One region of the Thioclava sp. ES.031 genome, then DNA from elsewhere that is predicted to be linked to it. Evidence: riboswitches for the same ligand, from Rfam matches in the RefSeq annotation. Region 1 holds a riboswitch; the other holds the start of a gene.
What was found. Region 1 has a riboswitch for thiamine pyrophosphate ahead of thiM (hydroxyethylthiazole kinase). Riboswitches for the same ligand answer to the same signal wherever they lie in the genome.
Positions count from the first base shown of each region.

Region 1 (6,163 bases):
GCCTTCGAGGATCGCCTGCTTCGACGGGAAATAGAGATAGACGGCCCCCTTCGAGAGACCCGCCGTCTTGGCGATCTGCGCCACCGACGTATGGGCGTAACCCTTTTCATCGAAGAGCGAGAGCGCCGCGTCGAGCACCTCGTCAGGCCGCGCCTCTGCGCGACGGCGAAACTTGGGCTCGGGCGAGTCGGGGTCTGTCATGGGGAGAAAGTAACTGACCGGTCAGTCAGTAGCAAGAGTTTTAGATGGCCGATGGGCAGGCTGCGCGAGGTGGGCGACGCGGCGCTCGCGCGACCTGATGTCATTGAGCGACCAGCCGAGACGGCTGGCCGCCCGGGGCAGGGCTCAAGCCGCAGGCCGCCGCCAGCTTTCGCGGTGGTAAGCGCTGTCCCAGAACCGCCATTCATGCCAGCAGCTGCGGGCGAAGGCCCGGTGCATCCGCTGGCGGGTGGCCTCATCGGCACGCGCGCCCAGCCTGTCGGTCAGCGCCAGCATCCGTTCCACGCTGTGATCGAAAGCCTCGCCCGAATAGGTCGCGATCCAGGCCGCATAGGGGTTCGTGTCCCCGCTGACCTGCGCAATTTCCCGACCGATGTCGCGGTAAATCCAGAAGCAGGGGAGTAGCGCCGCCACCGCCTCGGGGAAATCGCCGGTCGTCGCACTGCGCAGCAGGAAGGACACGTAGTGATCGCAGGCGGCTGAGGGCTCTATGTTTGCGAAATCGTCGGCCGAGACGCCGAACAGCCCCATGTAATGCGCATGCAATTCCCGCTCGACCGCGATCGCGCCTGCTGCCGAGCCTGAAAGCTGCGCGACGGTCGGTGCATCGGGGGCCTTCGCGGCGGCGAGTGCGAGCGCACGGGCGAAGCCTTCGAGGTAATGGGCGTCCTGAATGATGTAGCCTTGGAATATCTCCCGATCGAGGCGGCCCTCTGCAAGTTCGCGATTGAAGGGCATGTCGTGGATCTGGCGGCGCAGCGGCGCGGTCGCCTGCGCGAGGTCTTGGGTGAAGCTCATTGGCCTGCCTCCTGTATGGCGTGGAAATGGTGCACCGGCCCGTGGCCCGAGCCGACGGACAGCCGATCGGCCCCGGCAATCGCGGCGCTCAGATAGGCCTTCGCGCGGCAGGTGGCGTCGGGAAGCGGAAGGCCCGCGCCGAGCCACGTCGCCAGCGCCGAGGACAGGGTGCAGCCGGTGCCATGCGTGTTGCGCGTCGCGATGCGTGGCGCATTCAGCCAAACTTCGTCGCGCGCGGTGACCAGCAGGTCTGGGCTTTGTTCGCCCTGCAGATGCCCGCCCTTCAGCAGCACCGCACGCGGCCCGAGCGCGCGCAGCGCATGGGCCTGTTCGCGCATCTCCTCGAGCGTCGTCGCCTCGGCGCAGCCCAGGAGATCGGCGGCCTCGGGCAGGTTCGGCGTGATCAGATCGGCGCGCGGCAGCAGGTTGCGAAGCGCAGTCACTGCCGCCGCTGCCAGCAGCCGATCGCCGCCTTTCGCGACCATCACCGGGTCGAGCACCACCGGACAGTCGAGCCCGGCCAGCCCCTCGGCCACGGTCTCGATGATCGCGGCATCGCCGAGCATCCCGATCTTGATCGCGTCGATCCGGATGTCGTCGCGCAGCGAGGCCATCTGAATCGCGATCAGGCCGGTGCTGCACAGGCTGACCGCCTGCACGCCGCGCGTATTCTGCGCGGTCAGCGCGGTGATCACGCTCATCGCATAGCCGCCATTGGCAGAAATGGCCTTGATATCGGCCTGAATGCCCGCCCCGCCCGATGGGTCGGAGCCAGCGATGGTGAGAATATTCGGGGTCATAGGTCGCTCCATGCGCTGCGCAGGGTTCGGGTGGCACGCGCCATGTCAGGGGCGCGCGAGATGGTGGAAATCACGGCAAGACCGGCACCGCCCGCCGCGCGGATCGCAGGCGCGTCGGTGGCGGTGATCCCGCCGATCGCGAGACAGGGGAGGTCCGTGCGTACGGCGATCGCGGCAAAGCCCGCATGGCCGATCGGGGCGGCGTGATCGGGCTTCGAGCCGGTCGCATGGATCGGCCCGACGCCGAGATAATCGACGCCGGGAGGCACGGCACCGATCTGTGCTTCGGTCTCGATCGAGAGGCCAAGGATCGTGTCGGGCCCGATCCGGCGACGGATCGCGGCGGGATCTCCATCGCTTTGGCCGATATGCAGCCCGGCGGCGTCGATCTCGATGGCCACCGCGACCCGGTCATTCACGATCAGCGGGACATCGTAGGGGGCGAGCGCTTCGATCAACGTCCGGGCCAGTGCTGCGAATTCCGCATCGGGGAGCGTCTTGTCGCGCAGCTGCACCCAGCCCGCGCCGCCCTCGGCCGCCGCGATAGCCTGCGCGATCACGGGCTGCGGGGCGTCCGGGTCGGTGACGAAACAGATGGGCGGGATCATGCGGGTTCGATCCGAGCTCCGGCGCTCAGCGCGTCGGCGTCAATCGCATGGAGCGCATCGAGGAAGGCGACCTGAAAGCTGCCCGGACCTTGGGCGATCGCGCCCGCGCGTTCGCCCGCAAGCCCGAAATAGGCCAGCGCCGCGACGACCGCCTCGAACCGGGGCTGGCCTGCCAGAAAGGCGGCGACGACACCGGTGAGCGAACAGCCCAAAGCGGTCACGCGGGGCATCATCGCATGGCCATTCGCAACCCGCGCGGCCTGCGTGCCGTCAGTCACGAAATCCACCGCGCCGGTCACCGCTACCACGGCGCCGCTCACACGGGCCAAGGCCCGCGCGGCGCTTTCCGCGGTCTCGACGCTCTCGGTGGAATCCGCCCCTTTCCCCGCGCCGGCCTCGCCTGCAAGCGCAAGGATCTCCGACGCGTTGCCGCGGATCACCGTTGGACGCAGGTCCACGAGGTGCGCCCCGAGCGCGCGCCGATAATCCGTCGCGCCGACCGCGACAGGGTCGAGCACCCATGGGATGCCCTGCGCGCGCGCGACCGTGGCCGCCGCCTCCATCGCCTCGGCCCAGGCGGGCGAAACCGTGCCGATATTGATGCTGAGCGCCTGCGCGAGCCCGGCGAACTCGGCGGCCTCCTCGCGCGCATGGACCATCGCGGGCGAGGCGCCCGAGGCCAGCAGCACATTCGCCATCACGTTCATCGCGACATAGTTGGTGATGTTGTGAACGAGCGGCGCTTTTTGCCGCATCTCCGCGAGATATTGTCCGGGGTCTTCCATCGCACTCTCCTTGGCTGCGGGCAGCAAGAGGAGTGCGAGGGGGCAAAGGCGGGACTGCGCCTGACCGTCTCACGCGCCTCCCTCCGCTGGCATTATCCGGTTCAGGTTCTAAGGGTTCGTCTCAGCCCGGTTGCCCGAGCGCCCCTGTCGCTTCGTGCAAAGAGGTGACACCCTCCGAGCCGCCCGTCAAGCCGGGTCAGGTGAGGTTGGTGTTTTGCGACGGGTTCGCGCCATCAACCGGCGCGCTGTTTCCCAAGCCTCGGTGCGCCGAGCATGAACAGCACGCCCAAGGCGCTGAACAGAACGGTCATCACTACCGCCTCGTGCCAGCCTGCGAAGAAGCGCTCGCCATCGCGGCCGGCAATCAGCACCGAGATCAAGGCGATCCCGAGGGCGGAGCCGAGATAGCGCGCGGTATTGTTGGCCGCCGACCCCATCGCGGCGCGCTCGGGAGGGACGGATTGCACGGCCTCATGCCCCAGCGCGGCGTTCAGGACCCCGTTCGCAACCCCGGCGATCAGCAGCCCCGGCACGAGGATCGCCCAACTCGCCGCAGGTGTCGCGAGCAGCATCAGGGCCTGCCCGAGCCCGCAGCCGACGATCCCGCCGATCACGCGCTGGCGCGAGGCCCAGCGCGCGGGGAAGCGATGCGCGTTGAGCGCGGCGATCACGGTCAGGGCGGACCATGCGAGCAGGACGAAAGCGGCCGTGAGTGGCGTCTGGCCCATGCCGCGCACCAGCACGGTCGGCACCAGAGACATCAGCGCAAGCACACCCGCGCCCGACGCAAACGCCGCGAGGGTTGCGCCGGTGAAGGGCGCATGGGCGAAGAGGTCGAGCCGCAGGATCGGGTTTGGATCGCGGCGTTCGGTGCGCAGGAAAAGGGTCAGAAAGGCCAGTGCGCCCAACACGAGCAAGCCGACTACGCCGAAGGCCCCCAGCCGCAACTCGGTCAGCGCCGAGAGCAGGCAGCCGAGGCCGAGCATCAGAAGCAGACCGCCCGTGAGGTCGACCCTATGCGGGCTGCGCGGGCTCTCTGGCAGGCGCGCAGAAGCGCTCAGCGCAAGACCCGTCGCGGCAAGTGCGATCGCCCAATGCCCTGCCGGCCAGCCGCCAATCGGCAGCAGCGCCGCGGCGAGGATCGGCCCCAGCGCCACGCCCGCGCCAAGGCCCGCGGCCCAGATTGTGGCGGCGCGGCGGCGTGGCTCGCCCTCGTAGATCTGGCCCAGAAGCCCGAGGCCGCAGGCCATGATCCCGGCGCTGCCGAGCCCCTGCACGACACGCGCGACGATCAGGAACAGACCGGTCGGCGCGAGCGCGGCGGCAACGGAAGCGAGCGCGGTGAGCCACAGCCCGCCCACGAAGGTCCGCCTGCGCCCCAGCGTATCGCCAAAGGCCCCTGCGATTAGAAGCCCGCAGGCGGCTCCCAGCGGCATCCCCGACATGATCCACGCCTGCTGCGCGGGGCCAAGCCCGAGCGATGCGGTCATCGCCTCGAGCGTGGTCAGCGGCAGGGTGAAGACGACGAGTGATAGCATGGTCGCGAGCGCCACGATGGCGAGCGGGGCTTTCGGGGTGACGGGCATCTCAGCTGTCCTTGCTCACGCGATGGCGGAGCCAGACGACACCGTTCTCCAGCGTCTCGGCCTGCACCAGCTCCAGCGATTGCGCGGGGCCGGTGCCTTGTTCGTAGATCGCAGGCGCGCCGCTATTGCCGTCGATCACCGGCAGGATCAGGGTGCTGGTCGCGTCGATCAGCCCCTTGGCGAGGAAGGTGCCGTTCAGCGTGCCGCCGCCTTCCAGAAGCAGCCGGTCGATCCCGAACCCCTCGGCGATGCGGCTCAGCGCGCCCTCGATGTCTTCCCCGTCGGGGCCGCCGAACACGACCGAGATGCCACGCTCTGTCAGCCGCTCGACATGCGCCTGCGCGACGCGCTCGGAGAGAACGATCACCAGATGGTCGCCCTCAAGTTCGTCCGTATCCGGCAAGAGCCGCCCCTTGCGGTCGAATACGACGCCGAGGGTGCGTCCCGCCAGATCCGCCAGTCGATCGGGGCGTGGGGTCGGCGCAGGATCGAGCATCGGTTCGACATGCGGCACCCAGCCTTCGAGCGAGGCGCGCCCGATGATCCAGCCTTGCCCCTCCAGACGGCTGCCGACGGCATCGTAGATCGTGAGCAATTCGTCTTCGGAATAGGGCCACCCTTCGGTCTTCAACCGTCCGTCGAGCGTGGTGATCATATGGCAAGTGATATGCGGCCGGGGCATTGCGGGGCCTCGTGCTTTGAAAAATCTTGGGAAAACGAAAGAGAAGGCCGAGCCGCGCGGGCCCGGCCCTCAAGGTCAGCCGTTATAGTCTTCGTCGGCGACTTTCTCGAGCCAGGTGACCGGCGAGCCGTCGATGCTTTCCTGCACCGCGATATGGCTCATCGCGGTCTCGGACGAGGCGCCGTGCCAGTGCTTTTCGCCTGCCGGGAACCACACGACATCGCCTTGGCTGATCTCTTCGACGGGGCCGCCTTCGCGCTGGACGCGGCCGCGCCCGAAGGTGACGATCAGGGTCTGGCCCGCCGGGTGGGTGTGCCATGCGGTGCGTGCGCCGGGCTCGAACGTGACATGGCTGCCCGAGGTGCGGCCGGGCTCTTCGGCCTGAAACAGCGGGTCGACGCGGACGGTGCCGGTGAACCAGTCTTCGGGGCCCTGCATCGAGGCGTTGGTGCCGGAACGAATGATTTTCATGGGAAAACTCCTTTCTTGGGTAGGGGCGCGCGGGCTTAGCCGCGCAGTTTTTCGAAACGGTAGGTCAGGGCGGGACCGCCGGGTTGCCCATAGGCTAGCTCGGCGGTGACCATTGCAAAGGGTTCGACGAAACGCCCGGTGCGCAGCCCGCCCGCTTCAAGCGGCGCAAAGCCGATATCTTCGATCAGCCCGCGCGCGACGGATTTCGCGCCGT
Region 1 covers NZ_PDJO01000001.1:2,688,044-2,694,206, reverse strand. Annotated here, with positions in the region: gene AXZ77_RS12850 (TetR/AcrR family transcriptional regulator) at 1-201, opposite strand, end outside; gene tenA (thiaminase II) at 346-1,017, opposite strand; gene thiD (bifunctional hydroxymethylpyrimidine kinase/phosphomethylpyrimidine kinase) at 1,014-1,817, opposite strand; gene thiE (thiamine phosphate synthase) at 1,814-2,425, opposite strand; gene thiM (hydroxyethylthiazole kinase) at 2,422-3,210, opposite strand; TPP riboswitch at 3,272-3,366, opposite strand; gene AXZ77_RS12825 (MFS transporter) at 3,444-4,796, opposite strand; gene AXZ77_RS12820 (dihydrofolate reductase family protein) at 4,798-5,478, opposite strand; gene AXZ77_RS12815 (cupin domain-containing protein) at 5,554-5,949, opposite strand; gene AXZ77_RS12810 (NADPH-dependent F420 reductase) at 5,985-6,163, opposite strand, start outside.

Region 2 (6,163 bases), 170 kb from region 1:
GCTGCCTGATCCATGCGATAAGAACCCATGAGCTGGAAAAGCGCCAGCGGCAGGGTGCGGGTCTGGCCATCCGAGAACAGCGTGATGACGCCCAGATCGCCCATCGAGAAGGCCGCAGCCAGCCCCGCCGAAAAGCCCAGCGGACGGGCAAGGCGCGGGATCGTCAGCAGGCGCAGCCGGGCAAAGCCATGCAGCCCGAGCGAGGCGGCGAGCCGGTCGTAATCGGCCTGCAACGTGCGAATTTCGGGCATCAGGATGCGGGTCGCGAAGGGCACCGACAGCGCGGCATTGGTCAGCAGCACCATCGGCAGGGCGAGGTCCGTGGGGTTCACGAAAGGCCGCGCGATCAAGAAGGCGCCGGTCCCCATCACGAGGCTCGACGCGGTCATCGGCAGCATCGCCGCGATCTCCGCCCAGCGTCGCCGCGTGGCCACCAGCGCGAGCGGCAGGGCGATGGCGAGGGTCACAAACGTCGAGGCCAGCGCGATCACCAGCGAGGTCAGCGTGGCGGGCCAAATCATCGCGGGCAGCTCGGCGAGCGCAGGCAGCCCACGGGCGAAGACCGCCCCGATGGGGAGCAGCAGGAAGACGGCTGCCAGAAGGATCGCGAGCGTATCGAAGGCCACGCGATCCGCCCCGCCGGACAACTGCCGGATCGGCGTGGCGCGGCGGTCATGCCCCGCGCCGAAGCTCGACGGCAGGGTGGCGCGCGCCGCAATCAGCAGCGCCACGACCGAGATCGCGACCTGCACCAGCGCAAGGCTCGCCGCGCGGCCCATGTCGAAATCGAAGCGGAAGGCCTGATAGATCGCCAGCTCCACCGTGGTCGCGCGCGGGCCTCCGCCCAGTGTCAGCGCGACCGCGAAGGAGGTCAGGCAGACGAGGAAGATCGCAAGAAACGCACCGGGCAGAACCGAGCGCAGCATCGGGCGTTCGAGGTGGCGGGTGACCTCGGCCGGGCCGAACCCGAGGGTGGCCGCAAGGCGGAACCGCTCGGCCGGGATCGCCTTCCAGCCGTGCAGGATCATCCGCGTGGCCAGCGGCAGGTTGAAGAAGACATGGGCGATGATCACGCCCTGCGCGCCATAAATCGAGATCGGATCGATGCCGAAGGGCGCCAGCGCCGCATTGACCAGCCCGCGCCGCCCGAACACCGCGATCAGCCCGAAGACGGCGACGATCACCGGAAGGATGAACGGCGCCCCCAGCAGCGAGATCAGCAGCCCCCGCCCCGCAAAGCGGCGCCGGTGCAGCGCGCGCGCGACCGGGATCGCGAGAGCGCAGGAGATCAGCGCCGAGGCCGCCGCCTGCCACAGCGTGAAGCGGATCGCGGCGAGGTCGGTCTCGCGCAGCCCCGTCAGCCCGCCCGCGCGGAACGTCACCGCCGCCAACGTGCCAAGGACGAGCGCGGCCAAAGCCGCACCCGCCAGCACCGCCCAGAGGGGCGTGCGTCTTATTTGGAGAAGGCGCGTTGCCATTCTTCCAGCGCCGGACCGCGCAGTTTCTCGGCCTCGGCCTCACCCAGATAGAGCGTCTTGTCGGGCATCGGCAGGTTGCGGAACACCTCGGGCAGCTGATCGTGGGGCAGTTTCGCCGGGAAGGACCAGTTCGCCGTCGCGATCATGCCCTGAAAATCGGGGCTGAGCACGTAATCGAGGAATTTCTGCGCCAGCTCGGGATGCTTCGAGGTCTTCAGCTGCGCGACCAGTTCGGGGGTGAAGTAATGCCCCTCGGGGAAGATCGCGGCGACCTTGCTGTCATCCTCCTCGGCCATGATGTGATAGGCGGGCGAGGTGACGTAGCTGAGCACCATATCCGCCTCGCCATCGGTGAACATGCCGTAGGCCTCGGACCAGCCCGGCGTAACGGTCAGCACCTTGGGCGCGATCTTCGTCCAGGCCTCCTCGGCCTTGTCGCCATAGATGTCCTTCACCCACAAGAGCAGAGAAAGCCCCGCGACCGAACTGCGCGGATCCTCGATGACGATCTTGTAGGCGTCGTCGGGCGCATCCAGAAGGTCCTGGAAGCTCGCGGGCGGGTTCTTCAGCTTGGTCTTGTCATAGACGAAGGCCAGCTCCGACCAGTCGAAGGGCAGAAAGATCGGATCGTCCCATTTGACCGGCATGGTCAGATCGGAGGTGTCCTCGTTATGCGGGGCGAACAGGCCTGTGGCGCGCGCCTTCGCGGTCACGTCGGTGTTCAGTCCGATCGCGATATCGGCGGAGGTCTTGTCGCCTTCGAGCAGGATGCGCGGCAGCACATCGCCCGCCACGAATTTCAGATCGCAATCGCAGGTCGCCTCGAACCCCTTCTCGATCGCGGGGCCGGGGCCCCATTCGCTCGTGAAATAATCGGGCGCGTAGACGGTGAGTACGGGCTTGTCCTCGGCCGCCGCCATCGTGGCGATCAGGCTCAGGGCTCCCGCAAGCATCAGGTGGGTTTTCATGCCTCACTCCTTGGGCTTGCCGGGCGGAGTGGGGCCGGGAGATCCGGCTACCTTCCCTCCGCCGGTCTTAACCGGTTCAGGTTCAACGGGTTCGCGCGGATCGCATCTCAGCCAGCCTTGCGCTGGCACCCCGAGGTAGGGCGCAACGTAAGCGCGCGCGGCTGCGGACGCAAGGGCAAGCAGGCACAGCGTCCCTGCCCCGCGCCCCGGACGCTCTGGCGAGTTCCCGCCAGTGGCGAGCCGCGCCGGATTTCAATGGCTTGCAACTGCGCGCGGGGCGACGCAGGCTCAATCTGGTACGGATTTGGGAGGAACCGATGCGCATCACCCTGACGGCGGCCCTGCTGGCCGCGACCGCCCTGCCCGCCTTGGCCGACACGATCGAGGCGCCGGGCAAGATCACAGCCGTGACGCTCTTTCCGCGCGGCGCGCAGGTGGTGCGGCAGGTGACGCTGGACGCGCCCGAGGGCAGCCATGACCTGCTGGTGCCGGGCTTTCCCGAAGGCACCGACATCTCGACGCTGCGGGTGTCGGGTGACGGTGTGCAGATCGGCGCGGTGAGCCTGATCTCCGGGCGCCCGCCCGCTGTGGGCGATGGCGAGAGCGCGGCGGTGAAATCCGCGCGGGATCGGTTGGCCTCCGCGAAGGAAGCGCTGGCGGAACAGCAGGACTCGGTGGCCGTGATCCGCGCCAAGGCGCAGGCCGCGCGCGACCAGATCACCTATCTCAAGAACACCCAATCCGAGGTGACCGCGCCCGAACAGCTGCGCGCACTGGCGCAGATGGTCGAAGATCAGATCCTCACCGCCTCTGAGCGCGCGATTACCGCTGAAGCCGAGGCGCGCCGCGCGGAGGCCGCGCTCGATCCTGCGAAAGAGGCGGTGAAGCAGGCGCAAACGGCGCTCGATGCGCTGCTGAACCCGGCGCAGGATCGTGACGTGCTGAGCGCCAAGGTGCAGGGCTCGGGCACGCTGACGATCACTTCCTACGTCCAGAATGCGGGCTGGCAGCCCTCCTATGATCTGCGGCTCGACCGCGACAAGGGGGCGGTGGACATGGAGCGTTTCGTCTCGGTCCATCAGGCCACGGGCGAGGATTGGCGCGGCGTCGATCTGACCCTCTCGACGGCACGTCCCGGCGGACGGGCGGAACCCGGCGAGGTCTATCCGCGGCTGGCCCGGATCGGTGATCCCGACGCGCCGCCCACGCCGGTGCCGATGAAGCGCTCCCTCGCCGCGTCCGGTGCTGCGCCCGAGCCGACGATGGAGGCCGCAATCAGCGACCGCGCCGATATGCAGATGCAGGGCGAGACGGTGACCTACCATTACCCGAGCGCCGTGGACCTGCGCGACGGGGTGGACGATCTGCGCCTGAGCCTCGATTCCAAGACCCTGCCGATGGATGTCTTCGCCGAGGCCGCGCCGCTGACCGATCCGCAGGCCTATCGCGTGGCCGAGGGCAAGAACGCGACCGGCGAGATCCTGTTGCCCGGACCCGCGAACCTCTATGCCGATGGCGCGCTGGTCGGCCAGTCGCATCTGCCGATGGTCGCGGCGGGTGACGATCTGACGCTTGGTTTCGGGCCGATCGAAGGCATCCGCGTGGACCGCCGTATGCCAGACACGATGGAGGGCGATAGCGGCTTCATCTCGAAATCCAATGAGCGCCGCGAGGTGGTCGAGATCGAGGTGAAGAACCTCACCGACAAAGGCTGGCCGATGCGGGTGATCGACCGGGTGCCCTATTCCGAACAGGAAGACCTGAAGATCACGACCAAGGCGACCCCGCCCGCGAGCGAGAGCGATTACGACCATCGCCGCGGCGTGCTCGCATGGCGCTTCGATCTGGGCGCAGGCGAGACCAAGACGATCCGCACCGAGACCACGCTCAGCTGGCCCACCGATCAGGTCCTGCGCTAAGGCAAGGCTGCGCGAACAGCCCCGCGCGCGGCCGAGGCCCGCGTGATCAGGCCGCGTTTCGCGGATCGGCCGCAGCGCGCAGTTTCGCGAGCAGCGACGGCGAGAGGCGCAGGAACCCGCGCGCGGGCGGCTCGGCCTTCGCCGCCTCGGGGGGCTGCGCCTCTGCACCCCCGGTCTTTTCGGTTCCCTTGGGCGTCTTCTCGTCCGGCGCGGCTTGCGGCCCCGCCGCCTGCGCGGCCTGAGCCGCGGCATATTCGGCAGCAGCCGCCCGTGCTGACGCGCCCTCCTCCACGGTCGCGCCCTGCCCCGCCGTCGCACCTACGATCTTGGTGCGCCCGCCATCGTCGCCCGGAAACGGCGCGCCGAACCGCAACACAAGCTCCGTCAGGCTCGGCCCGATCTCGTCGAGCAGCATCAGGAAGCGGTTGGTGGGCCATGCGTGCAGCCCCAAGGCCCCGCCGCCTGCAAGCCGCAGAACGAAGCCCTCCCCCCGCAGCCGATGTTGCAGATCGAACCAGTCGCGCGCCTGATCCAGCGCCTCCTGCACCGCGTGCATTTCCGGCAGCGGCGCTTTCGCAGCAGGCGCTTCGGGCGCTGCCTCCTCCGCCAGACCGTCCTGCAACACGCGCCGGATCAGCTCTGCCGGGGGCAGACCGAACGCACGCGCTTCCGCCGCGATGCGGTCGATCAGATCGAGCGGCAGGCGCAGAGAGACAAGGCGGTGCTGAGAACAGGAGCGGGATGCAGATTGAGACATGGCGGGTCGAAGCTCGTTCGCATTGGCGGGGTTCCCCCAGCCTCGCGCATCAAGCTTAACAGCCCGTGAACACCAGTCGGATTTCCGCCGCAGCGGAGCCGTCGGCCCCGCGCGGGGGGCCAACGGAAAAGGCAAAGCCTCAGAACGTCTCGAACCGATCCGTGTCGGCGTCATATTGTTCGAGCACGCCTTCGCCGATGTCATGGCGCAGCCCGTGCAGCGTCATCCGATCCGCATCGAGCGCCTCGCGCACGAAGGGGAAGGTCATCAGGTTCTCGAGGCTGACTTTCACCGCCTCACGCTCGAGCGCCAGCACTTGCTGATCCTCGGGCAGGTCGGTCACGCGCTCGTAGCCCGGGCGCAGCAGGTTCAGCCAGGTGCCGACGAAGGAGCTTTTCTCCTCCAGCTCCGGCGCATGGCCCGAGCACATCGCATGGCAGCCCGCGACGCCGCCGCAATTGGAGTGGCCGAGCACGATCAGATGCGCGACCTTCAGGCTGGTCACCGCATATTCGACCGCAGCCGAGGTACCGTGGTGATCGCCATCGGGCGTGAATTCCGGCACGAGGTTCGCGATATTGCGGTGGATGAAGAACTCGCCCTGATCGGCGCCGAACATCGAGGTCACATGCACGCGGCTGTCGCAGCAGGCGATGATCATCGAGCGCGGGCGCTGCCCTTCGGAGGCGAGACGGCGATACCAGGCGCGGTTCTCGTTATAAGTGGTGGCGTGCCATCCTTGATAACGGCTCACAAGGTAGCTGGGCAGCGGTTTCACATGCTCTCTCATCGATCCCTCGTCTGGTGTCTGGCGTCTTATCGCTGCGTCAAATAGCGCGTTGCGCGCCCGGTTTCGAGTAGATTTTCCGGATCGCTCAACGAAATCTTGAGACCTCTCGATCACGTTACCGCCCGGGCGATGGTGAAATCAAAGGGGGTGTCGGGGTGACACAGGTGTCTCGCTTGCGCTGCAAGGAAAAGATGTCGTTGGATACGGCGCGGCTGGTGGTGCTCTATGCAGAGCTGGGACAGGACGGGGCG
Region 2 covers NZ_PDJO01000001.1:2,856,651-2,862,813, forward strand. Annotated here, with positions in the region: gene AXZ77_RS13635 (thiamine/thiamine pyrophosphate ABC transporter permease ThiP) at 1-1,478, opposite strand, end outside; gene thiB (thiamine ABC transporter substrate binding subunit) at 1,454-2,446, opposite strand; TPP riboswitch at 2,483-2,589, opposite strand; gene AXZ77_RS13645 (DUF4139 domain-containing protein) at 2,764-4,365, shown strand; gene AXZ77_RS13650 (hypothetical protein) at 4,412-5,122, opposite strand; gene AXZ77_RS13655 (carbonic anhydrase) at 5,262-5,912, opposite strand; gene AXZ77_RS13660 (hypothetical protein) at 6,104-6,163, shown strand, end outside.
Region 2: another riboswitch for thiamine pyrophosphate. It lies ahead of thiB (thiamine ABC transporter substrate binding subunit); the one in region 1 lies ahead of thiM (hydroxyethylthiazole kinase).